Regions from separate parts of the Vibrio sp. 1F263 genome, predicted to be linked through region 1. Evidence: predicted binding sites of a transcription regulator. Region 1 holds the regulator's gene; each other region holds the start of a gene.
The links. Region 1 encodes PurR, which represses purine synthesis genes. Its sites were predicted from a motif close to TNANGNAAACGTTTNCNTNA; they were not measured.

Region 1 (7,743 bases):
GTTCCAAAACCCAAACAGCGCAGCGCCTAACAGTGTAACAACGGCGGCGCCAGGAATTGAGAAAGCCGTAATCATGACATACGCGACAAAGTAGATAGCGGCAGCGGCAATGAAATTGCTCTCGATGTAGTCATTCAACACAGCTTGCTGGGCTTTTGCATTTTCAAGCGTTAAGTACTGGCCGAAATTGACGCCTAACAAGACGATGGTTATGACCAACACAATACCCAATATCATTTTTTTACTCATTGATACTTCCTCTAAATTTTCAATGCATACCATTAGTTTTTCAATGTAAACCATTAGTATAGATAGACAGGCAAAGCATAGAATAACTTTCACCAGATATAAAAAAAGCCGCAAAAATGCGGCTTAGTTATCTAGATAGTTTGCACTGACAATGTTAATTGACGTGATTGATAAGCTCTTCACGACGTTGCTGCGGTATAACAGACCAATGTGTACCATTGATCGCGCCTTCTAGGGCCCATAACAGTTCAATACTGACAGAAGACGCGTGCGATTCTTTGATGGCGTTAAATGCGTTTACAGAGCCAGATTCATATAAACGTTCTACAGAATCGATCCCTGCCTTTTTCAACATCCGCTCGGTGGCGAGTCGAAGGTTAGGCAGATCTTTGAGTCGAGTTGGTTTAGCAGAAGATTGTTCAGCTTTCTCTTCTTTAGCAAAACCTAGAGACGTAGTCGCAAGCTGCAAGATTTTCTCTTGGTCTTGCCATAAGCCTTCAGGTAAAGCGAAATATTTAGTAACGACAGGAAAACCACGTTTTTTGTAGACGTACGGTTGAAATCCTTGTTGTTCGAATTGTTGCGTTGTGCATTTGTCAGCTCGTATATGCAACTGGTCATTCACAACCAGGGCAAACATAGTGTCATCAGCAAAAAGCCCGAATCCACCAAACATTGAGCGTGACTTAATTTTTCCTAGGGGCTCAAATAATTTCATTGAGTCCTTTAGTATCGGTTTATCCATGTTATTTATCTCGGTGTATTTGAACTACGCCACCAAATAAGCAGGTCCGAGAGATTAGCAAAATGTTGCAATTAAATTGTCAATAGGCTGTAAATTACTAAAGTATTAGTAGTTACTGCATTTTGCCATCGGTAACCCCGCTACCATACCAACGAGTGGTTTAGGCCGGAAGCTTTGCGTCCCACTTTTTCAAGTGGTTTGCCCTGTGCGTGACTGGGTTATTAGAATAAAGTTTTTGTTGAATTAGGCTCACACTTCTTATTTCAAAATGTGATGTTGCTTCAATTAATGACCTTTGAATTATGCATGCAAGTGCACTTTGTTTGTTGAGGAAAAAAACGCACCTAAAGGTGCGCTTGATTAAACTAAACTCATTACATCAATTAATTTAACGTTTTAACTGTACTTCGCTCAACAATTTCAGGGTGCATTTCGAAGACGCGTTTCTCGTGGTCTTTGTCTTTTATACGCTCTAGTAGTATTTCGAATGCATTTTTACCAACACGGCGCTTAGGTTGGTGAACCGTCGTTAACGGTGGAGAGAAGTATTCAGCCAATTCTATGTTGTCGTAACCGATCACTGAGATATCTTCAGGAATACGAATGCCTTTTTCTTGTAATCGACTCATCAGTCCTAATGCCATCGTGTCGTTAAAACAGAATACTGCGGTAGGGCGATCTTTCATCTCAATGATTTGGTCAGCAGCAATCACAGCTGTGTCACATTCAAAGTTGCCTTCGATGATCATATTTTCATCGGCAGTAATCTTCGCTTCATTGAGTGCGCGCTTGTAACCTGAGATGCGTTCAACACACGCTGCTTTGTCTAAGTGGCCACTTAAACATGCAATCTTGGAGTGACCGCGCTCAATGAGGTATTTGGTTGCTAGGTAGCCACCTTCTTCAGAGTTATCGATGATCTTATCAGCCTGAGAGCTTTCAGGGCCCCAGTCCATGATAACTTTAGGGATGTCTGCGTGACGGTCTAACATCTCTCTTAGTTCTTCAGTCAGGTCAGAACACATAACTAAGATGCCATCTACACGTTTCTCTGCAAGCATTCGAATGTAGTCACGTTGCTTTTCGTAGATACCGCCCGTATTGCACAAGATCAAAGTGTAACCTTGACGGTAGCAGTAGCTCTCAACACCATCGATAACTTCAGAGAAAAATAGGTTAGTTGATTGAGTCACTAGCATACCGATGGTGCGGGTTGTATTGCACTTCAAACTACGAGCAACGGCACTTGGCGCATAGTTCAGTTCGTCTACGGCTTTGTTTACTTTTTCTTGAGTCGCTTCAGCAACAAAGCGAGTTTTGTTGATTACGTGAGAAACGGTTGTTGTTGATACGCCGGCTAAGCGTGCGACATCTTTTATAGTGGCCATGTTTTTATCCTATTAGAAGCTACTTTCCCAAAGTACGGAATGAAGTAGCCGTTAAGCTACCTAACTAAGAGCTTAAATTTGTAGGGCTCTTTGGGTACTAAAGTGCTAAAAAACAAAAAACCGCTATTGAGCGGCTTGTCTTAACACCGAAATGCTCTGAACTTCAATAAGTGTAGCATTTCGTGAATGTTTCATATTTTATCGTTTGCGGTCACAATTTTAGACTGACTAGAAATTACTCGCAATAAAATTCACCCAGAAATCCGGGTGAATGGTCACAATTCTATTGAATTTATTTATCGAGTCGTCAAAAAAAGCTTATTCGCCAGCTAGGTATTGAGTGTCTAATTTACAGAATGCCAATAGCAGGGATGAGACTGATGCGTAGAAACCGAATGTGTCAATGTCATGACATTTAACGTTGAACTTTGGTACCCAAGTAAGCAGTTGCTGTTCGATAAATTGCTGTTGAACAGCAAAGGATTTCTCTAGTTCTTCTTCTAGTTCAGTTTCGTTCGAACGAATGATTAGATTACCTAGGAAATCGAGTTCGATAGCAATGTGGTCAGCTGGCTCTTTTAGGTCTTGGTTAACCACTAAGTTGTGTTTAGCCATGATCTCTTCCATATCTTTTGCTGGCTTATCGTTCAATAGGCCAGTTTGGCCGATATACATAGAAGCGTAAGGAAGTGCGCCATGTTTATCAGTCTTTAAGAATAAGTCACAGAAGTCAGCAGACAATTCTAATTGAGCATCTTCACGTGTTTGTAGACGGTTTAGCGCATCCACTAAGCTATCAATCGCCGGCTTTAGTGTTTCATTTTCACCTAAACCAGTTAGGAAAGAACGAATTTCAACAGAGTGGTAGTGATCGAGTTCTTCTTGAGTGAGCTCTTTAGCGAACAAGCTTGATAGCCACCAGTATATTTCTGCTCGTTGTTCGTTGAATGCTTTCGTATCTTTCATTTCTTAGATCCTGATTTAGTCTTGTGGTGTGTGTATACCTAGCATCGTCGAGTGATTTATGTATAGGCACACCAAGGCTGAATAACAAGGTTATTTGCGAAACGCAAAGTTACTCGTTAGTAGTAATGCCTATATTGAATTGCGATGGGCGACAAATAGCAAGGTTTAAGATTGTCTTGTATCAAAAAAAAATCATGTTTCTGGCTTTTATCTTCTGTAGTACTAGAATTGTTACGAGTTATGAATAGAATGGTCACTGAAACTATTAAATAAGAAAAGTGGTGTAGATGAGCTATCACGTATTAGTCGTAGAAGATGATGTGGTAACCCGAAGTAAACTGGTTGGATATTTCCAGAATGAAGGTTACACAGTGAGCGAAGCTGAAAGCGGGGCTCAAATGAGAAAAATGTTAGAAGAAAATAACGTTGACCTCATTATGTTAGACATCAACTTGCCAGGCGAAGATGGATTGATGCTAACTCGCGAATTACGCAGTCAATCAGACATTGGAATAATTTTAGTTACTGGACGCACGGATAGCATTGACAAGATCGTTGGCCTTGAAATGGGCGCAGACGATTACGTTACTAAACCCTTCGAACTTCGCGAGTTGTTGGTTCGAGTTAAAAACCTCTTGTGGCGTATTTCGGCTGCTCGTAAAACGGCAGCGGTTGCGGTAGAACAAACAGAAGACGAATCTGTGGTTCGTTTTGGTGAATGGACGTTTGATATACCTCGCCGTGCGCTAAGCAAGAACAGCGAGCCGGTGAAATTGACCAAAGCTGAATATGAACTATTGGTTGCACTCTCTTCTTACCCTAACCAAGTATTAAGCCGTGAACGTATTTTGAATATGATCAGCCATCGAGTAGACGCGCCGAATGACCGCACTATCGACGTGTTAATCCGTCGTATGCGTGCAAAAATGGAGTTTGACCCTAAGAACCCACAAATTTTTGTGACGGTTCACGGTGAAGGTTACATGTTTGCTGGTGACTAATTTTCCGTGGAAAGCTGGTTTCAGTAACGATACTTGAACGTAAAAAAACCGAGACATCGATGATGCCTCGGTTTTTTTTGTTACTGAACTTTTTAATTGTTTACCGTCGGAGTAGTGCTCTCGACAGGGTCATTACTTGTGTCTAGCCAATCTCGCAAGCTTTGCCAAACTAATCCCATCGTCTCATGCCAATAGCGCTCAGTCTGCTCGAGATAGATAGCCTTAGGCATATACTTATTCCATGGTTCAACAATCCCTTCTTGTGCAAGGTAGTTGGTTGGTGCTGGTAATGGTTTCATGCCCGCGGCATTGAATTCATTAAGGGCGCGAGTCATATGGCTAGCTGATGTCACGAGCACCATTTTCTTATTCTTAACGAATGCAGCGGCTTGGCGAGCTTCTTCCCACGTATCTTTCGCAGTTTCAAGCAGAATGATATCGGGTTTCGCGACGCCGAGTGCTAGCGCTACTTTAGCCATCATTTTTGCGTTGCTCACCTCAGTGCCTGCACCATAACCAGACAAAATGAGTTTAGCTCCAGGGTAAAGACGTAAGATACGAATCCCTTCACTTAAGCGCATCAGACCGGTGCGGCTAAGCTCTGAGGTTGGTGGGATTTGGTCATCAACAACGTGACCACTTCCAAGAACCATAATGTAATCGACGGTATCATCGATAGGTAAAAAAGCGGTGTGTTGCCTTTCCATTGGCATTAAAAGTTGACTAGAAACAGGCTGGAAAGCGATTAGGAAAATACCACAGAGGGCTGAAAGGGTAATTAGGCAACCTGTCTTCCTTTTTGCAGTAAACATCACTAGGGCTAAACCCAGAAAAGCGAGAATTAACATTGCTGGCAGTGGCATCAGTAACGAAGACACTACTTTTTTCAGCTCAAACATATCCGAATAGTCCGAAAAAACATCACTTAGTAGTAAAAAGAGACATCGCCTCTTTATTCCTGAAATTCCTGTGACAGAATAGCAGGCACGATAGGACATAATAACTCAAGTAGCCGTGACTGAAGACCGTAATTTCGACGATATTGCCCACAAATTTGCAAAAAATATATACGGCTCTGACAAAGGAGAGATCCGTCAGTGCATCGTATGGGAAGATTTAGAACAAGCTTTGAGCAAGTTTGAGCAATCAGCTTCGCCGTTGCATGTGCTTGATGCCGGTGGTGGGCTTGCACAGATGTCACAAAAAATTGCGACACTAGGCCACAACGTTTCTTTGTGCGACCTCTCTTCTGAAATGTTGAAGCTCGCAGAAGAAAGTATCAGCGAAGCGGGTTTGCTCGAGCAATATCGATTTATTCATTCTCCGGTACAAAAAGTGGCAGAGCATCTCGAAGAGAAAGTCGATTTTGTGATGTTTCATGCCGTAATGGAATGGTTAGCAGACCTTAAACAGGCACTTGATTTATTGTTGGAACAAGTAAAACCCGGTGGTATTGCCTCGATAATGTTTTACAACCACCATGGTTTAGTCCTGAAAAATGTGATTTGTGGCAACATTCCTCATGTATTGAATGGGATGCCACATCGAAAAAGGTTTAAGCTGCAACCACAAAAAGGCTTGAAGCCTGAAGAGGTTTATCAATGGATAGAAGACGCTGGTCTAGATATCTGTGGTAAATCAGGCATTCGCTCTTTCAGTGACTACATAGGTAATATGGAGTACATGGGCGATTACCAATTTGAAGATGTGTTGGAACTAGAGAAACAGCTATGTCGCCAAGAGCCATATCTGTCGCTAGGCCGTTATATTCACGTTTGGGCTCAAAAACCTGCGCAATAACAGCGGTGAATGTGGTAAAAGAAGCCACAACATGCGCTATGCCATCGTAAGAAGCCGCGTCATAAAGAAATAGGCGTCATATCTAATACGTTCGATATGACGAACAACAGTAACAGGAACCACAATGAGTGAAATGACTCAAACTGCCGAAGAGCAGCCAATTGATGAGTTGGTGGGCTGGGTCAAGCAGCATGATTTTTCATTAAACTTGCCACCAGAGCGCTTAGCATTTTTGATTGCTATCGCCGTACTAAGCAATGAAAGGTTCGATGAAGAGTTGGGCGAGGGTGAACTGCACGATGCATTCACTATTGTCACTCGACTGTTTGAAGATACTGGCGAAGCGTCCGCGTTTCGTGCCAACAACGCTATCAATGAGTTGGTTAAACAGAAGCTGATCAGCCGCTTTACCAGCGAAATCACAGATGGTGCAAGCATTTATCGCTTATCGCCATTGGCGATTGGTATCTCAGATTATTACTTACGTCACCGCCAGTTTTCTAAATTAAAACTGTCTATCCAGCTTTCTATGGTTGCCGATGAGATGGCAAAAGCCATTGAAGCTGCCCAGAAAGGTGGAACTCCGGGACATTGGAGAAGGAATGTGTACGGCGTGCTCAAGTATTCTGTTGGCGAAATTTTTGATCAGATCGATCTCAACCAGCGGGTTATGGATGAACAGCAACAAACCGTCAAGCAGCAAATTGCGGATCTTTTAAATAAAGATTGGCGAGAAGCAATCAACAACTGTGAGTCTTTGCTATCGGAAACCTCAGCCACGCTAAAAGAGTTGCAAGACACCTTGCAAGCGGCGGGTGATGAACTGCAAACCCAGATTCTTGATATTCAAGAAATTGTTTATGGTGACGATGAGCTCGAGTTTGTAGGTGAAACCCTATTTGGTTTGCAAATGAAGCTAGACCGAATCACCAGTTGGGGCCAACAAGCGATTGATTTGTGGATCGGCTACGATCGCCACGTGCATAAATTTATCCGTACCGCGATCGATATGGATAAAAACCGAGCCTTTAGCCAACGCTTGCGTCAGTCAGTCACTGACTACTTTGATGCGCCTTGGTTATTGACCTACGCAGACGCAGAAAAACTCACGGATCTTCGCGATGAAGCACTTGTGCTCCGTGATGACGAAGTGATGGGGCAAGCCCCAATCGACGTAGAATACGAAGAATTTGAGCAAGTGAACGATCTACTTTCAGAACGAATCGCAGATATGTTGAAAGCTCACAAACAGCAAGGTGCGCCAATTGATCTTGGCCTTGTGCTGCGTGATTACCTCGCAGCGCACCCTCGCACACACCATTTTGATTTAGCCAGAATTGTTGTCGACCAAGCCGTTCGCTTAGGTTACTCAGCGTCTGACTATCAGGCTATTCAGCCGGATTGGCAGGCAATCAACGATTTCGGTGCAAAGGTACAAGCAAATGTCATTAACAAGTACTGATGATTACATGCCAGAGAAACTGGTAAAAGCGATAGCGAACCCGTTGTTCCCTGCGCTAGATAGCATGCTGCGTTCAGGTAAGCATGTTTCAACAGAAGATCTAGACAACCACGCGTTGCTTTCTGATTTCGA
Region 2 (7,743 bases), on a different contig from region 1:
TTCTCCTACACTTTCGTCCTTCGTTAGACGCAAAGTTTTAAAATTCAATAAACACTTCATGTTGTTGACCATCTCTCTCGACGACGAGATTTAGCTCTGTCAGCTCTGAGATAGAACGGAATATGTTGCCCATAGCGGCGGGGTCAGTCAGGTCTTGACCATTTAACTGAGTAGCAATATCTCCGTTTTGGAGCCCTACTGAGTTAAAAAGTTCTGAATCTTTGCCAGGGCTCACACGATAACCAATAACGCTATCGTCGCGCTTCACCTGAGACAGTCGAACATATTGGAAGATTTGTTGCGGATCTTTCATTATCTTCGCTTTAATTTCATCTAGCTTTTGCTCTGCTGAAGCAGGGTTATTACCACGAACCGAAGAAGAAGCGCGAGGTGGCGCAGGGGCTGAGACAGCTAAACGCTTGTACTCAATACCTTCAAGCATCAAGGTTTCGTCTCGACCTGAGTTATCAATAATCACACGATCGACTAATACGGCTTTAAGCTTAGCTCTAGTGCCTTCTATCTCTTCATTAATTCCGTAGGTCGCCTGCGTACCGCGATTAGCGATCACCGCCAAGCTCCGTTTTGGATTAGAACTGGCAACAGCACCGACCAAAACTAGATTTAATCGTGTCTTTGGCGCATCTTGGATAACTTGCTGTTCAACCACAACTGGCGTGGTTGGGTTATAGGCACCAAAAAGGTTGCTCCGCTGCAAAGAAGAGATATCAAGGGTCGATTGAGGAGTAGAAGACGATGAAGCTGTTGCTTTCCAAGGCACGACGGTTTGCTCAGCAGGTTCAATAAACCATGCAAGCTGTCCTAAAATCCATGCGGAAGCTGCAATCAACATACAACACATCGCTAGGCTTAGTTTCTGCTGAAGTACAAATCCATTTTCTAATAAGCGGCTCAACACAGGAGAATTTCCTGCGCGATTCTTGAGCTCTAAAAAGTTCACTTTCCTTGCCCCTTTTCATGACGACAAATGCTGCAAATCATTAAACTTTCAGCTTTTTTATTCATTCGTTCGATACCAAGCTTATTTAAGCATAAGATCCTGAACTATATCATAGCAAATCTATAAAGCGGCATTACATGGCTATTTTGTATTATGACTTGAAAAAAATGCCAACCGCCTCCACTTTAAGCTTCTACTTAATGTAATTAAAAGCATGTTGCGCACTGTTCATTACAGTTAAACCGCATTCATTTCTCACTTAATAAGGCACAGCCCTATATGAAAACTACTAATGAAGCTGTCAGACTCGATAAATGGTTGTGGGCAGCTCGTTTTTACAAAACCCGGTCTATTGCTCGCAATATGGTCGATGGTGGCAAAGTCCACTATAATGGTCAGCGCAGCAAGCCAAGTAAAATTGTCGAACTTGGAGCAGTGATTACCCTGCGCCAAGGTAATGAAGAAAAGACGGTGACAATCGAGAAAATCTCGGCCCATCGTGGTGGAGCTCCTATAGCTCAGACACTCTATGAAGAAACCACCGAGAGCTTGGCAAAGAGAGAAGAGTTTGCAACACAACGTAAACTGAACGCTCATAGCCCAGCACCAGAACGTCGCCCAGATAAAAAGCAACGTCGTGACATAATCAAGTTCAAGACTCAATAAGCTAGAAGGAATAGCCAAATGGCCAACCCAATGTCTACAAGTAATGTTTTAAATCGCTACCTATTTGAAGACCTATCAGTTCGTGGTGAATTGGTACAGATGGACGAAGCGTACCAACAGATTATTTCTAGCAAGGAATACCCAGCGCCAGTACAAAAGCTGTTGGGTGAGCTACTGGTTTCAACGACGCTACTAACAGCGACTCTAAAGTTTGAAGGCTCTATCACGATGCAACTGCAAGGTGATGGCCCTGTATCTCTAGCTGTTATCAATGGCGATAACGATCAGAAGATCCGTGGCGTTGCTCGCTTTGATGGTGACATTGCCGACGACGCTGGCCTGCACGATCTAATAGGTAAAGGTCACCTAGTGATCACTATCGATCCTAAGAAAGGTGAGCGTTACCAAGGTATCGTTGGTCTTGAAGGTGACACTTTAGCTGAAGTCCTTGAAGGTTACTTCGCAAACTCTGAACAGCTAAAGACACGTCTATGGTTGCGCACTGGTGAGCATGAAGGTAAAGCACACGCTGCTGGTATGTTGCTACAAGTGATGCCAGACGGCACTGGTACGCCAGACGACTTCGAGCACCTAGAGCAGCTAACTGACACAGTTAAAAATGAAGAGCTATTCACTCTAGAAGCAAACGAACTGCTTTACCGTTTGTACAACCAAGAGAAAGTACAACTGTTCACACCACAACCGGTTGAATTCTTCTGTGGTTGTTCACGTGACCGAAGCGGTGCCGCTATCATTACTGTCGCTCAAGAAGAGATCTACGACATTCTTAGCACGGAAGGTAGCGTTGCTCTACACTGCGATTACTGTGGCACAAACTACTCGTTCGACAAGAATGATGTTGACGCTCTGTATGCAGAAGCAGCAGATAAAGGCAGCAATACGGTTCATTAATTTACGGCGTACCAAAAACACGTAATTTACCCCAAAAAGGTCAGCGCAACGCTGGCCTTTTTTGTGATCAAAATATCGCAAACTCCGTAACATCTCGTAATAAAATCACCTCTTAATTTTAATCAATTAATAATGTTCTCTCCTCTAGCGCAAAGGTTTGCGTACAGGATAGACTAGTCAGGCCAATATGTGATGAGGCGCTTAAAACCCCATGGTTAATATGGATATTTTTTGAGCTATATCCCTGTTTCCCCCGAGCCTCGTTGCTAGCATGGTGAGCAGATAACAATAAAAAATTAATACAAAATCCCTACAAAATATCCTACAAGGAGCACCTATGACCGTTATGGAACATACTAAGGCTGCACAAATTGATCTAACTAAGCACGGACTGACTGGCGTTACTGAAGTTCTTCGTAACCCTAGCTACGAGCAGTTATTCGTTGAAGAGACACTGCCAGGTTTGGAAGGCTACGAAAAAGGCGTAGTAACGGAACTAGGCTCTGTTGCGGTTGACACTGGTATCTTTACTGGCCGCTCACCAAAAGATAAGTACATCGTTAAAGATGACACCACGCGCGATACCATGTGGTGGTCAGATCAAGGCAAAAACGACAACAAACCGATTACAACTGAAGTATGGGATGAGCTTAAAGAGCTTGTGACAACTCAGCTATCTGGCAAGCGCCTGTTTGTCATTGACGGTTACTGTGGTGCTAACCCTGATACGCGCTTAAGTGTACGTATTATCACTGAAGTAGCATGGCAAGCGCACTTCGTTAAGAACATGTTCATTCGTCCAACAGACGAAGAGCTAGCAACGTTCGAACCTGATTTCGTGGTAATGAACGGTGCTAAAACAACTAACCCTAACTGGGAAAAGCAGGGTTTAAACTCTGAAAACTTCGTTGCTTTCAACCTAACAGAGCGCGTTCAAATCATCGGTGGTACTTGGTACGGCGGTGAGATGAAGAAAGGCATGTTCGCAATGATGAACTACCTACTTCCTCTGCAAGGCATTGCTTCAATGCACTGTAGTGCTAACGTCGGTGAAGAAGGCGATGTAGCGATTTTCTTCGGCCTATCAGGTACCGGTAAAACAACCCTATCAACCGACCCTAAACGTGAGCTAATCGGTGATGATGAGCACGGTTGGGATGACGATGGTATCTTCAACTTCGAAGGTGGTTGTTACGCCAAGACCATTCGCCTATCTAAAGAAGCAGAACCTGAAATCTACAATGCAATCCGTCGCGATGCGCTACTAGAAAACGTAACGGTTCGTGGCGATGGTTCTATCGATTTTGATGACGGCTCAAAAACCGAGAACACTCGTGTTTCTTACCCGATTCACCATATCGACAACATCGTTAAGCCAGTATCAAAAGCCGGTCACGCTCAAAAGGTTATCTTCCTGACTGCTGATGCATTTGGTGTGTTACCACCTGTTTCTAAACTGACTCCAGAGCAAACGAAGTACCACTTCCTATCTGGCTTCACTGCGAAACTAGCAGGTACAGAGCGTGGTATTACTGAACCAACACCAACGTTCTCTGCGGCATTTGGGGCGGCATTCCTAACTCTTCACCCAACTCAGTACGCTGAAGTACTTGTGAAGCGTATGGAAGCAGCTGGCGCTGAAGCTTACCTTGTGAACACTGGTTGGAATGGCACTGGCAAACGTATCTCAATCCAAGATACTCGTGGCATCATCGACGCTATCCTAGATGGCTCAATCGACCAAGCTGAGACTAAGGTTATCCCTATGTTTAACCTAGAAGTACCACTAGCGTTGCACGATGTTGACCCAGCGATTCTTGACCCACGTGACACGTACACTGACCCTCTACAATGGGAAAGCAAAGCGAAAGATCTAGCAGAGCGCTTCATCAACAACTTTGATAAGTACACAGACAACGCTGAAGGTAAGTCACTGGTTGCGGCAGGCCCTCAACTGGACTAACACAACCATCTGCTCGGGCTTAGCCAAAAGCGAACGTCCAATTTAAAGTGATATTTTTGTAGCAAGCCCCTCTTTTGAGGGGCTTTTTTGTTGCTGCTTGTCCCTTTTTGTTCCACTCTGTTTTGAGACAATTGAAATTTAAGGCTTTCAGGGAATGAAAAAGGTATTCATGGTGTTCGGCATTGCGTTGGCTATCGCCGTTGCAACTATCGCAGCATTGCTATTAAGCCTACAAACCCAATACCGTACGGATATTACTAACTTTTTTATCAAACATGCGATTGAACAACGTGTGCTCATTGAAGATGTTGAGTACCAGGCGCCTTATCACATCACCTTAATGGGCATTACCCAAAGCCAACCTGAAAAACAAACACCGCTGTATATCGACAAGATTGACCTTTGGTTCAGCTCTAGCTCGATTACGGAGGCCAAACTGGTCTTTGAATCCGTTTTAATCAGTGGCCTACAGTTAGAAGCCGACGACCTAGAAACGTTCACCTCTTTATTTACCCAGCCAAGCATTAAGATCCACCAGCTGGCCATCAACAATCTCGACTTTTCAACCCCAGACTTTAACGCGCGAGGCATCGATCTTCAGATCTCCGACCCAACGTGGAACAACGACAACTCACTTCTACCTTATGGAAAAACCCAACTTTCTGCCTCACAGCTGTATTGGCAAGGCGAAGCGTTCGATAACCTGTTGATTGATCTAGATCTTAAACCAAGTGATAGCACCCTGTATGGCGCTTCGTTTGACTGGCGTGGTGCCAAAATTTCTGGTCAAGCAGAGCAGTATCAGCAAAATTGGTCGTTGGTGAATGTGACCGTCGATGGCTTACGACTCAATCAGAAACAGACCCAAAGCCTACTAAGCAAAGAATGGGATGTGGCAGGTATTCAGATCAATCACATCAATAGCTTAGATATTCTGCGTAGCGATGTAGAGTGGCAAGACGGCCACCTCGCAGCTTTTGATGCCTCACTAGAAAATATCCAACTGCCTTTTGAGCTGTGGAAGCAACAGAAAGCCATTTTCTCTCTGCAAGCAGAGGGAGTGACCATTGATGATGACATGTTCATAGAGCCAAGTATCAAGCTCAATTTAGATACGAACCAGATTCTGATTGAAGATTTCTATACTCAATTCCTACAAGGCACTGTTCAACTTAATGGCGAAGTAACCCCTAGCAGCATTCAATTAGCTCAGCTCGACCTGCAAGGCATAAAGTGGATTACGGAAAGCCAAGATAGCCCTCCACCCGCCACTCGCTTGATACCTTGGCTCACGCAGCTCCAGAATGTCGAAATTAGCCGAATTAACATAGAACGCAGCCAACTTATCCAACTCGCACAAAAGCCTTACTGGCAGGTCTCAGGATTACATATCGAGGGGTATCAAGTTCAACTTCTACAAGATAGAAAGCTAGGTCTGTGGCAAGGAAAGCTGATGGCCAGCGCGAATGATGCCAGCTACCAAAACATTATTAGCGCTCAACCAGTGGTTGAGATGAATAGCGAGCAAGGAAAATGGACGCTGACACGCCTGTTTATGCCACTAAAGCATGGCTATGTTGAAGCCAATGCGACACTCGATTTTAACCAAATCAGCAAGCCATGGAGCATAGATATTTCTGCCGATGGATTACCGATAGCTCCCATATTACAGCAACTTGAACTACCGCTCGACGCAACCGGTTATGGCGAGTTTGAACTTCAAGCTGCAGGTTTATACGGCGATTCATTAATGCTCGGCTATTCCACAACAGGTCAACTCACTGGTAGCGTTCGTCAAGGTGTGATGACCTTTAATGACAAGCTTTCTGAAACATCGACTGATAACGTATTTGAAATCCCAGAGCTCAATGCGAATTTTGACCGTGGACGCTTCACACTCGAACCAGCGCACATTATTGGTGCATCGGCAGCAGAGCAAGGCGAACAAAGGATTCAAACGTTAAATGGCGAAATGTCTGGGGAGCTCGACTTGCTAAAAGCAGAGCAACACACTCTCTCTATTTCACTATCCGACCCATGCCACCAAATATCAGGAAAGCTCACCCAAGCTGAGTATTCCGAGATTAACGACTGCCAACAAAAAAGCGCCACGCCACAAGAGTAGCGCCTTCTATCTGTATCTTTATCTGCTAGCCATTGTCAGCTATACGCTTACGTTGGAGTCTGTTGATAATCTCTTTTTGTAGTCAGGGATCAGCATATAGGTTCCCGTAAACTCAACCGCCTCCACGTCGCCACTGTTAATGGTCACGTGAATGATGATACGAGCTTTTCTGCCTGACGCGAGGCGATCTAAATCGCCACTGATCCCATCCAATGACGTGGATGCCACTGGGTTTTGCTCAACTGGATGACGATAACGAATATTACTATCTGCTAGTACGATATCACCAGTCAACCCACGCTCCTTCATTAGTAACCAAGTCATACCCCAACCGGTTAAGGTCGCCAAGGTAAAGGCTGAGCCAGCAAACATGGTGTTATGAGGGTTAAGGTTTGGATTCAACTGAGCACTACACTCGAACTGATAACCCGTGTATTGGTTAATCTTGATGCCCATCTTGTCACTGATCGGGATCTGATGCTCCCAGCGCTGTTGAAGCTCATTACACCATTCTGGTTTGCGCAGTACATCAGCCATTGGATCAAGAGGTTTTACCATCTGTTGGTGACGCACAGGCCCACGTTGGTCGTTAATCTCACCACGACGCTCAAACTCATTCTTCTCATAGAATGAGATCGCATCTTCACGTGCATTACACACCAAACGCTTCGCTCCTTCTTGGCGTGCCAGTGACTCTAGCGCAACCAAGATAAGTGAGCCCATGCCTTTGCTTTGGCGAGAGTTCTTCACCGCCATATAGCGAATCTGCCCCTCTAGATCTGGGGTGATATAGAGACGACCAATCGCCATCGGGCGACCTCGACCATCAACAATCATGCGATGGTGACTCATTGGGTCATATTCATCGCGCTCTGAACCGACCGGCATTCGCCAAGGTTCACGGAGCATTTGCCAACGAAAATGGTAATACTTGTTCAGTTGATTTTCGGTGGTCGGGGTTATGAGTTTAAACATGCTTATTCCTTTAAGCCTAAACCTGCAGCCAGAATGTCACTGGGCCATCATTAACCAAAGACACTTTCATGTCGGCTGCGAATCGGCCACGTTCCGTTGGCAACACTGATTCACATTGGTCAGAGAAGTAGTTGTAAAGAC
Region 3 (7,743 bases), on a different contig from region 1:
GGTAACCGAAAAATGATAACGGTTTAGTTATTCAATTGTAAATAGTTTACCTCCGATCTTTGCAAACAAAATGATATTCTTACCCATGTCCCACACTTATCGAATTTTAGCACCATAATTCGTTATACTTTGCTCACACTTTTTCGCGACGCCTCTTTTTTATGTCATTACTGCCCATCGATGCTTATCAAAACGTATTTCACGAACAAATCGCTAATTCTCACCTAGTAGTAGAAGCTGAAACCGGATCGGGCAAATCAACGCGTTTGCCAATTTGGGCTTGCCAACATGGGCGAGTGCTGGTGGTTGAACCAAGACGAATAGCTTGTACCTCATTAGCTAAATATCTCGCCCTACAATCGGGCAAAAAGCTTGGTGACAAAATTGGTTATGCGATCAAACTTGAGTCTGAATACAACGAGCAAACTAACGTTGTTTTTGTGACGCCCGGTATCGCGCTGCGTTGGCTATCTGAAGATGGGCTTGCTGGCTTTGATGTCATCGTAGTCGATGAATTTCATGAGAGGCGCTGGGACATTGATTTGCTGGTGGCGATCCTCAAACAAAAAGCGAGTCATCGTTTGGTGATCACTTCAGCAACCATTGAAGGTGAGCGCCTTGCTCATTATTTGGATGCGAATCGAATCAGTTGTGAAGGCCGAACTTATCAAGTTGCTATTGAACACCGAGCGAATGAGTCAAGAGCATTGCCCGATATTCGACACCTAGAGCAACGCATTGCCGAAGAAGTGAATCACCAACTGATTGCATCTTCTGGTGACATGTTGGTTTTTCTACCAGGTAAAAAAGAGATCGTGCAATGTGAACAAGCCTTGGCAAAAAATCCAGATATCCAAGTGGTGAAATTGTATGCGTCAGTCAGTGATAAAGAGCGAGATTTAGCGTTATCGGGTCGTAATATCGATATCAATGCTAACGGTTATGGCCTGAGAAAGGTCATTCTTGCTACTAATGTTGCTGAAACCTCATTAACCATTCCTGACATTGGCGTGGTAATAGATTCAGGATTAGAAAGGCGCACCGTTCAGCGTAACGGAAGAACCACACTGATGCTTAAATCCTTATCACGAGCGAGTGCCAAACAACGAGCTGGCCGCGCGGGTAGGGTGATGGATGGTGTCTGCGTTCGCTTATACGGAGAACACGCCGCATTAGAGTTAGTGACACCGCCCGAACTGCAACGCGAAGAACTAACAGAACCTATGTTGGCTGCGGCATGTTGTGGCAACTCGATCGAGAGCTTATCTTTTCTTGATCCAATCCCTGAGAAGTCGTTAAACAGTGCTACTCAAACCTTGCTGACGATGGAAGCGATTAACGCCGAGCATCAAATTACCGAGCATGGCAAAAAGCTGTATCCGTTGCCGATTGATGCTTTGTATGCCGATATTGTTACTCGAATCAAAACCAAAGCACTCAAAGAGGCGATGGTGGATCTCACTGCGGCGCTGTCCGTTCCTGCTCGCTTGTATCAATTACCAACCAATGCAGAACACCTTGAAGCTCTGGCGCAAAAAGAGAAAGAAGGGTGTGATTTATCCCTGTTGATTCAGATCGTTCGCGGTCGCGAATATCCGAATCTAGAAATCGACCAGCAGGCATTGAATGAAGCACAGGGACTGGCTAAGCAAATGCGTGAGGTGTTTGAACTTCCTCAATTAGAAGTCGCGTCCCGTTTCCTGCGTATTGAACTAATTGACACCATTATTAAGCTGCATCCTGAGTTAGTCTTTGTGCGCAGACTGAAAAGGAAAGAAGCCTTTGCCAACGGAGTGTTAGAGGTAGTACTCGGCCGTCAGAATCGTTTCCCGGACAATGCACAAGCGATGTTGGTGTTAGACACTCATAGTTTGCCGGGAAGAGGTGTTAAGCAAACACTGACCTTAGCGACGGTCACGGCCCCCATTCCTCTTGAGCTTATCATTGATGCTGAGCTAGGAGAGTGGGAGCAAGGTGAAACGATTGTGAATGATGACGGCGTCTATACTGGGATGGCGTTGGTGTATGCCGGCCGCACGATCACGACCAAGCTCGTGGCAGCGGAAGGGCAACTATCGTTAAAGCCGATCGTCGATCTTGTATCGAATGGGGTTCAACTTCCGGGTTTTGCACAAGCTCGCACTCAACAAATCAAACATTGGCAGCTGTATGTGAAACTCGGTCTCGATGAACAAACCCAATACACACCAGAAATTGAGAACATTAACTTTGAGCTATGGTTATTAGAGCAGCTTGAAGTGTTAGGTGTCACTGATGTGAGCGAATTGGAAATGTTCGACCATGCAGATATTCCATTCGATGGTATCCCGACTTGGCTCTATTCAGAGTTTTCGGAAAAGTACCCGTTTGCATTGAGCCTTGCCGACTTGCAACTCGAAGTCGAATACCTGCCGGCACGCAAGCTGATTTACGTTCATTATCAATCGGGCAGTCGAAAGTTATCGCCAAAACGTTGGGAGCTCCCGACATGGTCTGGCTGGCGTATTCAGTACAAAAAAGCGAGTCGGATAATTGATATCAAATAGATGGATTAGTTTTATCTCTAAAATATTAATCAAATAGGTGCATATATGTTTTTTCAGTACTTATTTTGTTACAAGTTTGATTTTTATATGCCTTTTTAACCAATCAAAAGGTCATAAAAGACTATTCTTCTATATCCTATTGCTATAAAGAAAGAGTTGATAGATATTGAGTATATTGTGTTGTCAAAGTGTCGGGGGACATCATGGATAAACAGACAGAGACGCGTGTAGAGTTTGATTACACAACATTTCTTGGCGCCTCATGCAGTAAAAAATGGACTTTTCTGGAAGCACTCACCACGATTGCGCCAGTATTTAGTACTGTCTGGCGAGATAGCATTAAAGAGCTCGCAAGCCCTGAAGATCGTTTATGGCAGATGGCATTGAAATCGATGTCGACGCGTAAAAGTGATGAGTCAAACATTGTTACCTTACTCAAGCTAGCCAAGCTAGAGGGGATCACTGAACTCAAAGTTGCTATGCCATATTCTCTTGAAGAAGAGCAGATCGAGTACATTGAATCGCGCAGTCATTTGGTGATTGCCGAGAATACTGGAGAAGAGTTTACTATTAAGCTTTAATCTATCAGTATTGCTTAGAGCTTAGAGCTTAGAGCTTAGAGCTTAGAGCTTATTGCTTAGAACATATCGCTTAGAAGCTAGCTCAAAGAATATTAAAAATCGCACACGAAAAAGGGCCTCAATAATGATGAGGCCCTTTTCGTATCTGGAACTTGTGTTTACGAGCTTACTCGCTTTCTAGAATGCAATCAGTCAACTAGACCATAGTCAGCACGCAATACATCGATGATCTCTTGCTTAGGGTTCTCACTCAGTACGATTTCCGCGCCTGTAATCTTCGCCGCGATATCAAGATAAGTGCGCGACAGAGACATCAATGAATCCAATGGAAGTTCATTGTCACGAGCTAACGCTTCACGCTCTGGCATACGCTCTTTGTTCAAAAGAATATCAGCATCAGGGAAGTAGTTAAGTAGGAACTGGCGGAAACCTTCTTTTGAATTCTCAACGATGTTGCCGTTATTGTATTCCTGAGTATCCCAAATGCGAGATGAATCTGGGGTACCGACTTCATCCATGTAGATAAGCTTTTCTTTGCCTTGAGCATCGTTCACATAGCCGAACTCAAATTTCGTATCGACAAAGGTTTGATCGACTTTTGCTAGCGCTTGGCTAATTACGTTGAAGCCTTCTTTTAGAAGTTTCTCGTAATGCGCAATGTCACTTGCTTGAGTAAAATTGAATGCTGCGAAGTTATCTTCGATGTTGTTACGTGTGATGTTCACATCATCAGCTTCTGGAACGCCAGGAATACCTTGCAAAATCCCTTTTGTAGAAGGCGTGATCAGTAGCTCAGGCAATTTCTTGTCTTTCTCAAGGCCTTCTGGCATCTCGATACCACAGAATTCGCGTTCGCCGTTTGCGTATGCACGCCACATTGAACCTGTGATGTATTGACGACAAATCGCTTCGATCATGACTGGGCGAGCTTTTTGTACAATCCATACGAACGGGTGAGGGATATCAAGAATATGACTGTCAGCGAGGCCGTTGTCTTTAAACAATTTGAACCAGTGGTTAGAGATAGCATTCAGAGCTGCACCCTTACCTGGAACACCTTTTAGATTCCCTTCACCACGCCAGATACAATCAAATGCAGAGATACGGTCACTGATCACCATGATTGCTAAAGGCGCATCTGGTGCTACATCGTAGCCTTTCTCTTTAATTAGTCGTTGGCTATCTTCTTCAGTTAACCAGTAGACTGAGCGAACCTTGCCACTGTGGACAGGTTTATCAGTACGGATTGGTAGGTCATCATTTACGGCAAGAACTTGATCAGCAAGGCTCATTTAGACATTCCTATCTTTTATCAAACGTCATACAGAGAAGTGCGGTGTGCACATGATTAGACGGGCATTATACCCAATCTACTATTTGCTTCCAGAGAAAAAGCAAACGATTGCTAAATCTATTGATCAAATAAAAACCCCCGCCTAACTATTCGCTAGAAAATTGGCGAATTGTAGGGCAGGGGAAGGCAGTATATTTGGACTGTGTTTTGGAGCTATGCTGTTAAGTTAACTTAAGTTTGTTAGCTAAAAGATTAAGCTATGTTTATGGGCTATGTTTATGGGCTATGTTTTTGATCCAAAATGTTATTAAGTCAGGCGGTCTAGTGAATACGCTCTGAATTGGCATCAATAAAGAAGACTTCACACTGAAAGCGCAATCCTAATGTTCTTAGGTACTGTTGGCTGAACTGATCAATCGATGCACTTGCAACAATCGCACTCGCATTCTTAGATCGAATGGCTTTCTCGACGGTTTCTACTTCTGTCATTTGATTAGAGGCTTTCATGTGAATAACACGATCACAGCAAACATTATGTTGCTGCAGCTGTTTAGCCGATGGTCTTGGTGTTTGAGCCGTAAACAGTAACCACTGATGTTGATTGGACAGCAACGCCATTTTGGCAAACAACGCTTCTTCGTTTGAACTTTTTGTGTCACGAGAGACGGATGTAAATGCGCAGTGAGTTAGCGGGCTAGAGTGTTGTGCTTTAACGTGTGCTGGAATCATTTTGCTGTCCTTATATACATGCTGTATGTGTATACAGTAGTTTTTGTTGCTTATAAGATCAAGCGTTTTTTGAGGGATTATTGGACGATCTTGCTTGGGTATGGAGGTGGCTTTTATTTAAGTGATTGAAAATAGAGTGAAAATTAAATTTGAATGAATTTGTTGTTTTGTCTCATAAGTTGAAGAAATGTGAGCTTTATACAGGTGTACACAGTGGTTTTGACAGAAAAGTACTGTATACACCTGTATAGAAGATAAGAAGATAAGAAGATAAGAAGATAAGAAGATAAGAAGATAAATCTCAGATACAAAAAAAGCGCCTTAGGCGCTTTCTTATATTTCAACGGTGTTGCTTATCTCAATGTCGCTTGGGAGAGTTTTGCTCTCATTTCCATTTCACCAATATTGAACTGGCGAACATCAATGGTGGCCATATCATTGCACTCTTGACATGCATGATGACACTTACCATCTAGGTAGTCGTGCTTTTTAACTAGGCTTGGCTTTTTGCACCAATCACAAACGCCTTCTATTGTGAACATATTCTCTCCTCACCTGTTTAAGTCAGGTGTATTTTCGGCGCAAATTATGACACAAGTAAGACTCATTAGTTAATAGTTTGTTACCTGTTTTTGAGAGGGGGATCGATTGCAGTACTAATAAAATCGATATCTTTGCGACTTTGGAAATCGAGTTTGCTTGGTTGTTTACGTTTTTGCAACACTCTTAAGGATGGTTTTTAGCGAATTGTTCAAACGTTTCATCTCTTCGTCACATCCGTAACCATCTGGGTGGTAGATTTTGGATAGCTGTTTATATCGAATTTTAATGCTTTTTTGATTCGGAATTGAGCTAGGTGTATACCCAAATAGAGCGCAGGCTACTTGTAAATTGTTCAGGCTGTTGTCATTTTTCTGTTTTTTTAACTCATGGAACATCGTGTGCAGCTGACGTTTCTGCTGCTTAATAGTGAAGTCCTTCGAGCTAAGCTGTGCTTCAAGTGTCTGCTTTTGTTGCCCCAATTCACCCGATTTTAGAGCGTGTCTTCTTTTTGATATCACCAGAGTCATGATAATGCTGACAATTGAAATCAACACGGCTAAGGCTGTGCCAATTAGATAGTCTGAATACGTTAGGTTAGAACGTGTTACCTGCTCTCTAGAGGGCAGATAAGAAGGGGAGCTACTTGCTCGCTTTGGATTAGATAGCCTCTGATTCGTGCTGCTTTCAGCAATGACGTTGTCGTTGAGCTTTTCAATCGAAGAGATCTGCTTGGCACGTTGCTGGTTGAATTGCGCTTCCAGTATGCGGTTATAGCCATCTTCGGCTTTTGGATTGTTTTTTAAGGCCGCTTCATACCATAGCTGTGCTTCATCTAATGGTTTTAGGAGTTCTTTCTCAAGTGAGGATTCGTAGAGCTTTGCGACTTCGATAGGCGCGCGCTGGTTACCTTGCAAGGCTGATTTAATAAACCATTCTAAAGCTAGCTTGTTGCTTTGCTCTACACCTGATCCTGCCAAGTACCATTCAGCCAGCCTAAATTGCGCATTTGCATTGCCGTTTTCTGCGGATTGCGAGTACCAATAAAATGCATCGTTGGTGCTCAAAGGGACATCATTACCTGATTCATAAGCTTGAGCTAGTTGGTATTGAGAAACTGGATCTTGAGGTTCTATCGAGAATGCGACGTTGCTTTCTGCATGAACGAAGTGTGCAGTAGAGAACTGTATTGTGGAAAAGATGAGGGTAAAAAATAGAGTTCTAAGAAGTGATGATGACAGAAAGTTGGATAGGATAAACAATAGATAAGTCTCGTTAAAAAGCCCAGAGTCGGTATATCAGTATGAATATGGCTAGTCGTGTGACTTTGAACAAGCAACACGACGATAAGCAACTATATAGAGGTTAATTCAATAGATAAAGACGAACTGGGCTTTAATCGTGCTACTTAAGCGGCAAGATTTGAATTTCTACGCGACGGTTACAAGCGCGACCTTGAGAGGTGTTGTTGTCACACAGAGGGTAACGTTCACCGTTACCACGAGCAATGGCACGGCCTGCAGCAACGTCTTGAGAGATCAAGAATGCACGAACCGATTCAGCACGACGCTCAGAAAGAACTTGGTTAGAAGACTCGCTGCCTGTGCTGTCAGTGTGACCTTCGATCACTAGGCTAGTGTCTGGGTATTCAACTAAGATGCGCGCAACGCCGCGAAGTGTTTTGTGGATGCTTGATTCTAAAGCGTAAGAACCAGAATCGAAGCCAATGCCGTTCTCTAGGCGAAGTAGAAGTTGGTTCTCACCAACACGCTCTACTTGAACGCCTGAGTTCATGAGTTCTTCACGAAGTGCAGCTTCTTGCTGGTCAAAGTAGTAACCGATACCACCGCCAACTGCGGCGCCACCTGCTGCGCCGATGAGTGCACGCTTACGACGGTCTTTAGAGTCGTCACCCGTAGCAGCACCAGCAACAGCACCGGCGATTGCACCAATTAAAGCGCCTTGAGTTGCGGAATTAGTCTCAGATTCGCCAGTTGTCGCGTTTTGGCGTTGTGTCGCTTGACAGCCCGTTAGAGCAACAGTGAGTGCCAGG
Region 4 (7,743 bases), on a different contig from region 1:
AGTGAAAATACCAGTTTTTACCATCAAAATAGCTGGATGAGGTGCCGCTTTGAATATTCTGCCACAGGCCTGGGGCTAGTTTTGCATACGTCTTGTCTGAACGTGATTCAATCACATGCCCAAATGAATCCTCAGGGTCGGGACCCATGATGACATGACCAGTATTATTAAGGATGACCGGAACTGTCGCTGATGTACCTATCTGGTAATGTAAGCGATCATAGATCTCGCGCATATTTAGGTTAGCAATGAAATAGCCAATAATGTGCTCCCCTACAGTGACAGGCGTCATAATGCGAAGTGTCGGCGAAAAGGGGCGAACTAACTCTCCATTTTCAACTTCTAGATCAATGCCTGTAGCTTTAACTTCTCCAATCTCTAATTCTTGTAGCTTTTTGTAGTAATCGCGAGAGGATTTGTTTTGTAACTCGTGGTCTGGAGTGACACTTGCGTGGCCATCTTTATAGTTGACGCGGAATACTTCATTAGCGTCTAGATCTAGGAAACGCAGTTGAGAGTAGTATTGTTGCCCGTGTGCCAATACAACCCACAGATCCTGCAGTGCTTGTTTGTTAGTAACTGAAGGCTCGGAAATGGAACGAAGTAGGGTCTGTGAGGCGGCAATAGAGGGAACCGCGTTTGATATTTGCTCAACAATAATAGCGAGTTGACGGAAGCTGTATTCGATTTGGTTTTGATTAGACTGTTTGATGTTTAGCGCATACTGGGCTTCAACCCGTTCAAATTCAGAGTTTATATAGAGAGCAGGGACTAATCCTAGGACAAACAAGGTACATAGAAATTGGCTGATCAGTTTTTTTATACTCGTATTCATCACTGTCCTCGAAAAATCAGCGCAATACTATATATTTTGTAGGCCTATTAATGTGATCTTGACCCAAAACTTATAATCAGATGTGCATATTATTTCGTTTTTAATGAAATTTATTGCACTTGGGGTGTTAATTGAGCAATTAGGTATCAGAAACGAGACCTGTCCGCAAATATAATGGGGAGCATAGTACGGACAGGTTATTCTAGATAAAGCGGATTTTTAGCCTATGTCTGGTCGTAATTAACTTAAGCCAACGATGTTTCCTTTGCTATCAATGTCCAACGACATAAAAGCCGGTTTATCCGGTAGGCCTGGCATGGTCATTACATTGCCGCACAGCGCGTAAATAAAGCCAGCACCAGCACACAGTTTTAGCTCCCTAACGGGTACGTCAAACTGAGATGGTGCACCTTTTACGTGTGCTTCTGTCGAGATCGATAGTGGTGTTTTTGCTAAACAAACCGATAGGTCGTTATAGCCATGCAGTTTGAATTCGGCCAGTTGTTTTTTAGCCAGTGGAGATAGCGAGATACTTGCTGCGCCATAGCCAACTTCAGCGACGGCCATCAGTTTTTCTTCTAGGCTTTGCTTTGAGTGATACAACGGCTTAAATTCACTCTGTTTTTGGCAAGCTTTTACTACGGCGTGAGCCAATTTAGTCGCCCCTTCGCCACCCTGACCAAATGCTTCGCTTACTTCAACACTAACGCTTGGGTCGAAGTCGGTGATCATCTGTTTCAAAGCATCGAGCTCTTGAGTTGAATCTTGTGGAAATCGATTGATCGCAACAACGGTAGGCACTTGGTATTGCTTAACGCTGTTGATGTGCCATTTAAGGTTCTCAAACCCTGCAATAAGCGCGTCTTGGTCATCATTAAAGATTGAATCTGGTAGCGGAGTTCCTGGTCTCAAATCGTATAAACCTGAGTTGGCTTTTAGACCACGTAATGTTGCGACAATAACAGCACAATCTGGATTTTTTTTCGATGCTTTCACTTTGATGTTACATGCTTTCTCAAAACCCATATCTGAGCCGAAGCCACCTTCCGTCACGACAAAGTCACTTAGCTTTAACGCAACCTTATCGGCAATAATAGAAGAGTTACCGTGTGCGATGTTAGCGAATGGCCCCGCGTGGATTAGGGTAGGAACCCCTTCAAGGGTTTGCATCAATGTTGGCTCTATGGAGTCTTTCATTGTGACTGTCATAGCACCTGCTACGTTGAAGTCATCTGCAGTTAATGGCAAGCCTTGGTTGTTGTATGCGAGTACCACTCGTCCGATACGCTTTCTTAAATCTTGGAGGTCATCAGTGAGAGCAAGAATAGCCATCAGCTCTGAAGCGGCTGAGATGTCAAAGCCATCCTCGCGCTCAAAGCCATTAATTGTTTTGTCTGCTTCGTTCTTGCCAACCGTGATCATACGCAGTGCGCGGTCATTGTGGTCAAGTACACGTCGCCACACGATTCTGCGTGGGTCGATATCCAGAGCTTTTAAGCCTGAGCGAGCCTCAAAGGCTTCTAACCCTTCACGTTGCTCATGATACAAACGAGCGTCAATAGCGGCAGATGCGAGGTTATGAGCGACTGTTACGGCATGAATGTCGCCAGTCAGGTGAAGGTTCAATTGCTCCATTGGGGCAACTTGTGAATAGCCACCGCCGGCTGCACCACCTTTTACACCAAATACCGGGCCCATTGAAGGTTGGCGAATGCAGGCCATAGCGGATTGGTTAATCTTTGCTAGACCTTGTGCTAGTCCGATAGTGGTGACGGTTTTGCCCTCACCAAGAGGCGTCGGTGTGATGGCCGTAACCACGACTAATTTACCATCTTGTTGGCTAGCGAGGCGTTCAAGTGATGTGAGAGACACTTTAGATTTGTATTGCCCTAATGGCTGATGTTCGTTGTGGTGCAGGCCAGCTTGCTTGGCAACTTCACTGATGTTTTTAAGGGGAGTAGAGCGACAAATATCAATATCAGACAGCATATTTGATCCTTATATCAGAACCGAAAGGTGGTACGTAAACGTTTGCGTGGCGATAGTACTGTATAAATTTGCCAAGTAAAGGCAAACCACATCAATTATGTGCTGGAAGATAACAGATCTAAAGAGTCATTGCGCGAGATCAAATCTTAAACGAGAAAAATATTCGATCTGATTACCTTCAGCTGCCGTTATATTGGTGTTGAATACAAAAAGGGCTGCATATAGCAGCCCTTCAAGGAATGGGTAATCCAACTTGGCGTTAACCTCTAAGAGTTAACTACCTAATAGAGTCGCTTAACGATCCCAGTATGTTTCTTCTAAGCTATCTTCGCGTTCAGGTAGTGCACGAGAAAGGCGAGGAGAGTGCTGAGTCAACACTTCATAGCTTACACGGTTTGAGTACTTACAAATTTGAGACAGAGAAGAATACGTTAGACACGAGTGCTCGTGCTTTTCTGAGTTTGGTACATTCACGTGGTGGTAGCTGTTTGCTGCCATGTCGTGTAAAAGTGCAGAAAGTGCACCATCACCAGCACCATTGGTGTTTTTAATTTCGCGCGGGCCACCAAGATAAGGGCCAATGTGAGAGTAGACTTTTACCGGATCTTGACAGTCTTGCTTACGCATAGCACGGCTGAACTCGAATTTATTGAACTCAGGAATGTTACCCGGTAATAATGGCAGAGTGGTTTCGCGTTTCGCAGGCTCGTCAGTGTAGCCAGCCATGTATAAACCGATAGGGCCTGCAGTACAGAGAACGAGGTCAACCCACTCAAGTGCTTTGTTAGCAGCTAGAAGCGGATCTTTTTCACCCGTTAACGCTTCACCTTCGTCTTCGTTCATCGCGACGATGGTTACGTTTTCTTTCAGATATTCTTGCCACCATTCCGCATTACCTTCGATCACGTACTTAGTACCAAGTGTTAGTACAACTGGCACATTGTGCGCTTTCGCGTATTCAATCGCTTTTTGTACCGCTTTTGGCATCGGATCTTCAGGTTTGCCGCGCATTAGGTATGACGACACAACCAATGCTGATGCTTTCTCGAACACTTTTTCAGGAACGCTTTCAGGAAGCAGTTGGTTCATGTGGCCTTCGTTGATTGCAAACGTACGTTCACCATCTTCAGAAATAAGCGTGTAGCAACGACCAATAGGACCATCAACCGTTTGAAGGTGATTTAGATTCATACGAGAAGAAGTGCGGCAAAGGTAACGATAACCAAATGAGCCAACTTCAATCTTCTTAGACATAACGCCGAGCAATACAGATTTACTGTCTGCAAGTACGGAATAGTTGTGCAGTGTGTTGCCGATAGTATCGCCAGGGTATTGATGCGTGATCAAACCGCGCTCAACTAACTCTTCGTACAGCGCATCTGCTTTACTCTCTTCCAATACCAGTGAGTGACCTTTACTCAGCTCATATTTTTCAAGGAACGCGTTATCAACACGGGCTTCGATATCAACAATCGTTTGACCAACACCGACAATTGTTGCGCGGTGAAGCTTAGGCGTTTGTTGCATTTGGTTGACCAACGGATCACGTGCGTGAGTTGGAAAGTAGTGTTTAGATTTACGCTGTCCAGGAAACTTCATATGAAAAATACAGTGAAAAAATTTTGCCGAATGATATCACATTTTGTTTCTGATTCTTTCATTTTTATTACATTTAGAATCACCTGTACGATGTCTGTACAGGTGACTCGTTTTACTTTTCGCTTGAGGGCATTTACGTGAGCCTATTCCGCTGGGAGGAGTGTTGCTGGATCAACGTAAGCCTCAGTACCCCATAGGGGAACGGTTGAAAGGCTATGCTTGAAACTGCCTTCTGTTTCTTTGGTGGTGTATGACAAGTAAAGCAGCGATTGATTCTCTGCATCGTAGATACGACGAACCTTCATTGTTTTAAAGAAGATACTTTTTGATTGTTTGAACACCACTTCACCAGATTTGCTTTTGTCTATTTTAGCAATCATTTCTGATGTAATTTCACCGGTTTGACGACAAGAAATAGAGCTATCGCTTGGATCGGAAAGGCTAAGGTTTGCTTCGATTGAAGCGATATGACAAGTCACACCTGCGATTTTATCATCATCTAAAGAAGACATTTTGATATCCTTCATTGTGAAGAATCCAAGAGAGACGTCGCCAACCTCGTTGTCCGAACAGCCAGCCAACATTGTGATGATACCCGCTGCTATTAAGGCTTTTTTCATAAGAAGTCCTTTTTATTTATAGAGTTCTGTTTACTATAAGGATATTGAAAGCTTGAATACGAGTGTAGAGCTTTTCGTTAAGTTCTTAAAGGATGTTGTTGGATAATGGAAAATATGAAGCATTTAAAGTACTTGTTGGCCTTGGTCATGCTCTGTATGCTCTGTGCTTGTAGCTCGGCACCTCAGTCGAATATATGTCTTCCAAATAGCTGTGACATTTGGGGATACTAACCGTAGGTACTAAAAGAATGAATAACGAAATACCTGAAATTGTACAGAAGAAAAACCAATGGCTGTTTAGTCAACTCGATATTGCCTACCCCGCAAAAGAGAGCCTGCTAGGCCGAGAACTTTATCAAAGCAAACTCCCGTCCAAGACATACCAACTCCTCACCCAAGATCAAACACCTTCCCAAATTGATGAACTGCATAAAGTCGACTTCCATAAACTGACCGTACTTTTTTCACTTAACCAAGCCAGCGCTTACCAAGATGAAACCGAAAGGGCGTACATGTTAGAGTTTTTGAGTCAGATTATGTTATCTGACGAACATGTCTTATACATAGGGACTCAAAATGGTGATGTAGCAGCGAGCGCTATCGTTACAGAAGCGGAGGATTCTCTGCTAATCTCAGACGTTGTGGTTGGAAGTGGTCAAAGTATCAACGCTTTTGCTAAGCAGATCCTTGATTTTTGGGCACAAGATCATGCTTCTCGCGATAAAGTGTGGGTCGAGAACTAAAGGTTCTTTGAGAAAGCGTTAATCTAAGTAAAATACCCCGTCTTATTTAAAGGGTATTGTATGTACAAGCTATTGTTCTCAATCGCTGTATTGTGTGTTAGCGCTTATTCTTCACTCAGTTTTGCTAATGACTGGGATATCAAACGCATCCTAGTTTTACACTCATACGAACCTTCTTATCAGTGGACCGCTGACTTCCAAAAAGGGATAGACAGTGCGTTCAGCCAATCTCAAGCCGAAGTTAAACTCTCAATCGAGTATTTGGATTCAAAGCGCGTCCATAGCCCTGAGTACTACGATTCTATCGCAAACTACTTACGTACCAAATATGCAGATTATAAGTTTGATGGTGTAATCGCGACTGACGACAACGCGGCTAACTTCCTTGAATCTCTGCCTAGTTTGATCGATCGCTCCACACCTGTCGTTGCTGCCGGTATTAACGATTTCAGTACCGACATGTATTCGGTGTCTGATAGAGCAACCGTGCTTTATGAGAACGATCAGATAGACGTCAATATTGATCTAATTTCGAAGTTAAGACCTAACCTAAAAATACTGTATTTCATCAATGATTACAGTGTCACTTCTGAGTTAATTCGCAAAGAGATGAATCGCGTGATGACTGAGTTCCCTAATATCACATTGGTTGAAATACGCGATTTATCGTTAGTGCGTACCCGTCAGTTTTTGGAAGGTATCTCTGCTGATGACGCGGTTTTGCTCAGTCATTACAATACCGAATTGAATCGAGGCGTGTATCATACTTATCAAGAGGTTTCGGATACTTTGTCTAAAGCAAGTGCTGCTCCAGTGTTTGCTTTGTGGCAGTTCTATATTTCGGGAGATGTACTTGGTGGCTATGTGAATCACTCTCAAAGCATGGGTGAAGAGACGGTTAAGGCGCTCGATAAGTACCTACCTCTTGGTTTCGACGAACCTTTAACTCCAGGTGAGAACAAACGTTTTGTTTTCAATTATCCAGCGATGACAAATTTCGGTATCCGTGAGAGTGCGCTACCTGATGAGGCTGTATTCATTAATGAGCCTTCATCCTTTATTCGTAAAAACTTTCAGTTGCTATTGGGATTGTCGATGGTCATTGCAGGTTTGAGCCTGATTATTTTGATGCAATTTGTCACTCTACGCCAAAAGAAAGAACTGGCTAAAAAGAGCAAACGAATCTTAAAACTCCAGAAACAAACACTGAATATTCAAAAAGATATGATTCATGTTCTCGGAGAGGCGATTGAAACTCGCTCTGGCGAAACCGGTAATCACGTTAAACGTGTCGCCAAGTTGTCTGCGTTGCTTGCTAAGTATCGTGGCTTGAGCCATCGCGAGGTCGAGATGATAGAGATCATCAGTCCGATGCATGATGTGGGTAAGATTTCAGTCCCAGAATCAATCTTGGATAAACCAGGTAAATTGACCGAGCAAGAGTGGGAAGTGATGAAGCTTCACACAACGGCAGGCTATAACTTACTGAAGAGTGGAGCCGGTGATATTACCAATCTGGCTGCTATCATTGCCAACGAGCATCATGAACGTTGGGATGGGGCTGGATATCCTAATGGCAAAGTGGGTGACGAAATTCACTTGTTTGCCCGTATTACGGCCGTCGCGGATGTGTTTGATGCACTACTCAGTGCCCGTTGTTACAAAGAGCCGTGGCCATTAGAGATGGTTATCGATTTGTTCGAGAGAGAATGCGGCTGTCAGTTCGACCCTGAGCTTACTCAGTTACTACTGAGCCACTTACCCGAGTTTGTTGCTATCCGTGATTCGTATCCAGATACCATCACCGCTGAATGTCGCATTGAATTAACGGATAAACCTATTGTTATTGAAGAATTGGCCGTGAATTAACGGTTTATTGGCAAATAAAGTCGTGATTGGTGACGCTCAAAGTATATTAATTTAATGAGTGCTGTTGCTTATGGTTAAGCATAAAGTG

Region 2: a site for PurR is predicted at 2,685-2,704, ahead of pckA (phosphoenolpyruvate carboxykinase (ATP)). Genes of this name have one in related genera too.
Region 3: a site for PurR is predicted at 4,518-4,537, ahead of ACED25_RS16825 (phosphoribosylaminoimidazolesuccinocarboxamide synthase). Genes of this name have one in related genera too.
Region 4: a site for PurR is predicted at 2,855-2,874, ahead of ACED25_RS05725 (formate--tetrahydrofolate ligase). Genes of this name have one in related genera too.

Annotation. Positions count from the first base shown of each region.
Region 1 covers NZ_JBGONI010000001.1:70,950-78,692, reverse strand. Annotated here, with positions in the region: gene ACED25_RS00350 (TVP38/TMEM64 family protein) at 1-249, opposite strand, end outside; gene ACED25_RS00345 (TfoX/Sxy family DNA transformation protein) at 404-994, opposite strand; cyclic di-GMP riboswitch class I at 1,122-1,207, opposite strand; gene purR (HTH-type transcriptional repressor PurR) at 1,378-2,382, opposite strand; gene torD (molecular chaperone TorD) at 2,701-3,348, opposite strand; gene torR (two-component system response regulator TorR) at 3,636-4,349, shown strand; gene elyC (envelope biogenesis factor ElyC) at 4,442-5,248, opposite strand; gene cmoM (tRNA uridine 5-oxyacetic acid(34) methyltransferase CmoM) at 5,364-6,149, shown strand; gene mukF (chromosome partition protein MukF) at 6,274-7,611, shown strand; gene mukE (chromosome partition protein MukE) at 7,592-7,743, shown strand, end outside.
Region 2 covers NZ_JBGONI010000010.1:74,140-81,882, forward strand. Annotated here, with positions in the region: gene gspC (type II secretion system protein GspC) at 38-961, opposite strand; gene hslR (ribosome-associated heat shock protein Hsp15) at 1,241-1,627, shown strand; gene hslO (Hsp33 family molecular chaperone HslO) at 1,646-2,539, shown strand; gene pckA (phosphoenolpyruvate carboxykinase (ATP)) at 2,877-4,502, shown strand; gene ACED25_RS09410 (AsmA family protein) at 4,657-6,627, shown strand; gene ACED25_RS09415 (bifunctional GNAT family N-acetyltransferase/hotdog fold thioesterase) at 6,667-7,602, opposite strand; gene dtd (D-aminoacyl-tRNA deacylase) at 7,619-7,743, opposite strand, start outside.
Region 3 covers NZ_JBGONI010000029.1:33,000-40,742, reverse strand. Annotated here, with positions in the region: gene ACED25_RS16835 (helicase-related protein) at 162-2,546, shown strand; gene ACED25_RS16830 (transporter) at 2,750-3,127, shown strand; gene ACED25_RS16825 (phosphoribosylaminoimidazolesuccinocarboxamide synthase) at 3,316-4,419, opposite strand; gene ACED25_RS16820 (SulA-like leucine-rich domain-containing protein) at 4,743-5,150, opposite strand; gene ACED25_RS16815 (hypothetical protein) at 5,504-5,692, opposite strand; gene ACED25_RS16810 (hypothetical protein) at 5,858-6,952, opposite strand; gene ACED25_RS16805 (OmpA family protein) at 7,095-7,743, opposite strand, start outside.
Region 4 covers NZ_JBGONI010000006.1:28,260-36,002, forward strand. Annotated here, with positions in the region: gene ACED25_RS05720 (diguanylate cyclase) at 1-835, opposite strand, end outside; gene ACED25_RS05725 (formate--tetrahydrofolate ligase) at 1,076-2,824, opposite strand; gene ACED25_RS05730 (inosine/guanosine kinase) at 3,119-4,423, opposite strand; gene ACED25_RS05735 (CreA family protein) at 4,567-5,043, opposite strand; gene ACED25_RS05740 (hypothetical protein) at 5,292-5,786, shown strand; gene ACED25_RS05745 (HD domain-containing phosphohydrolase) at 5,847-7,655, shown strand.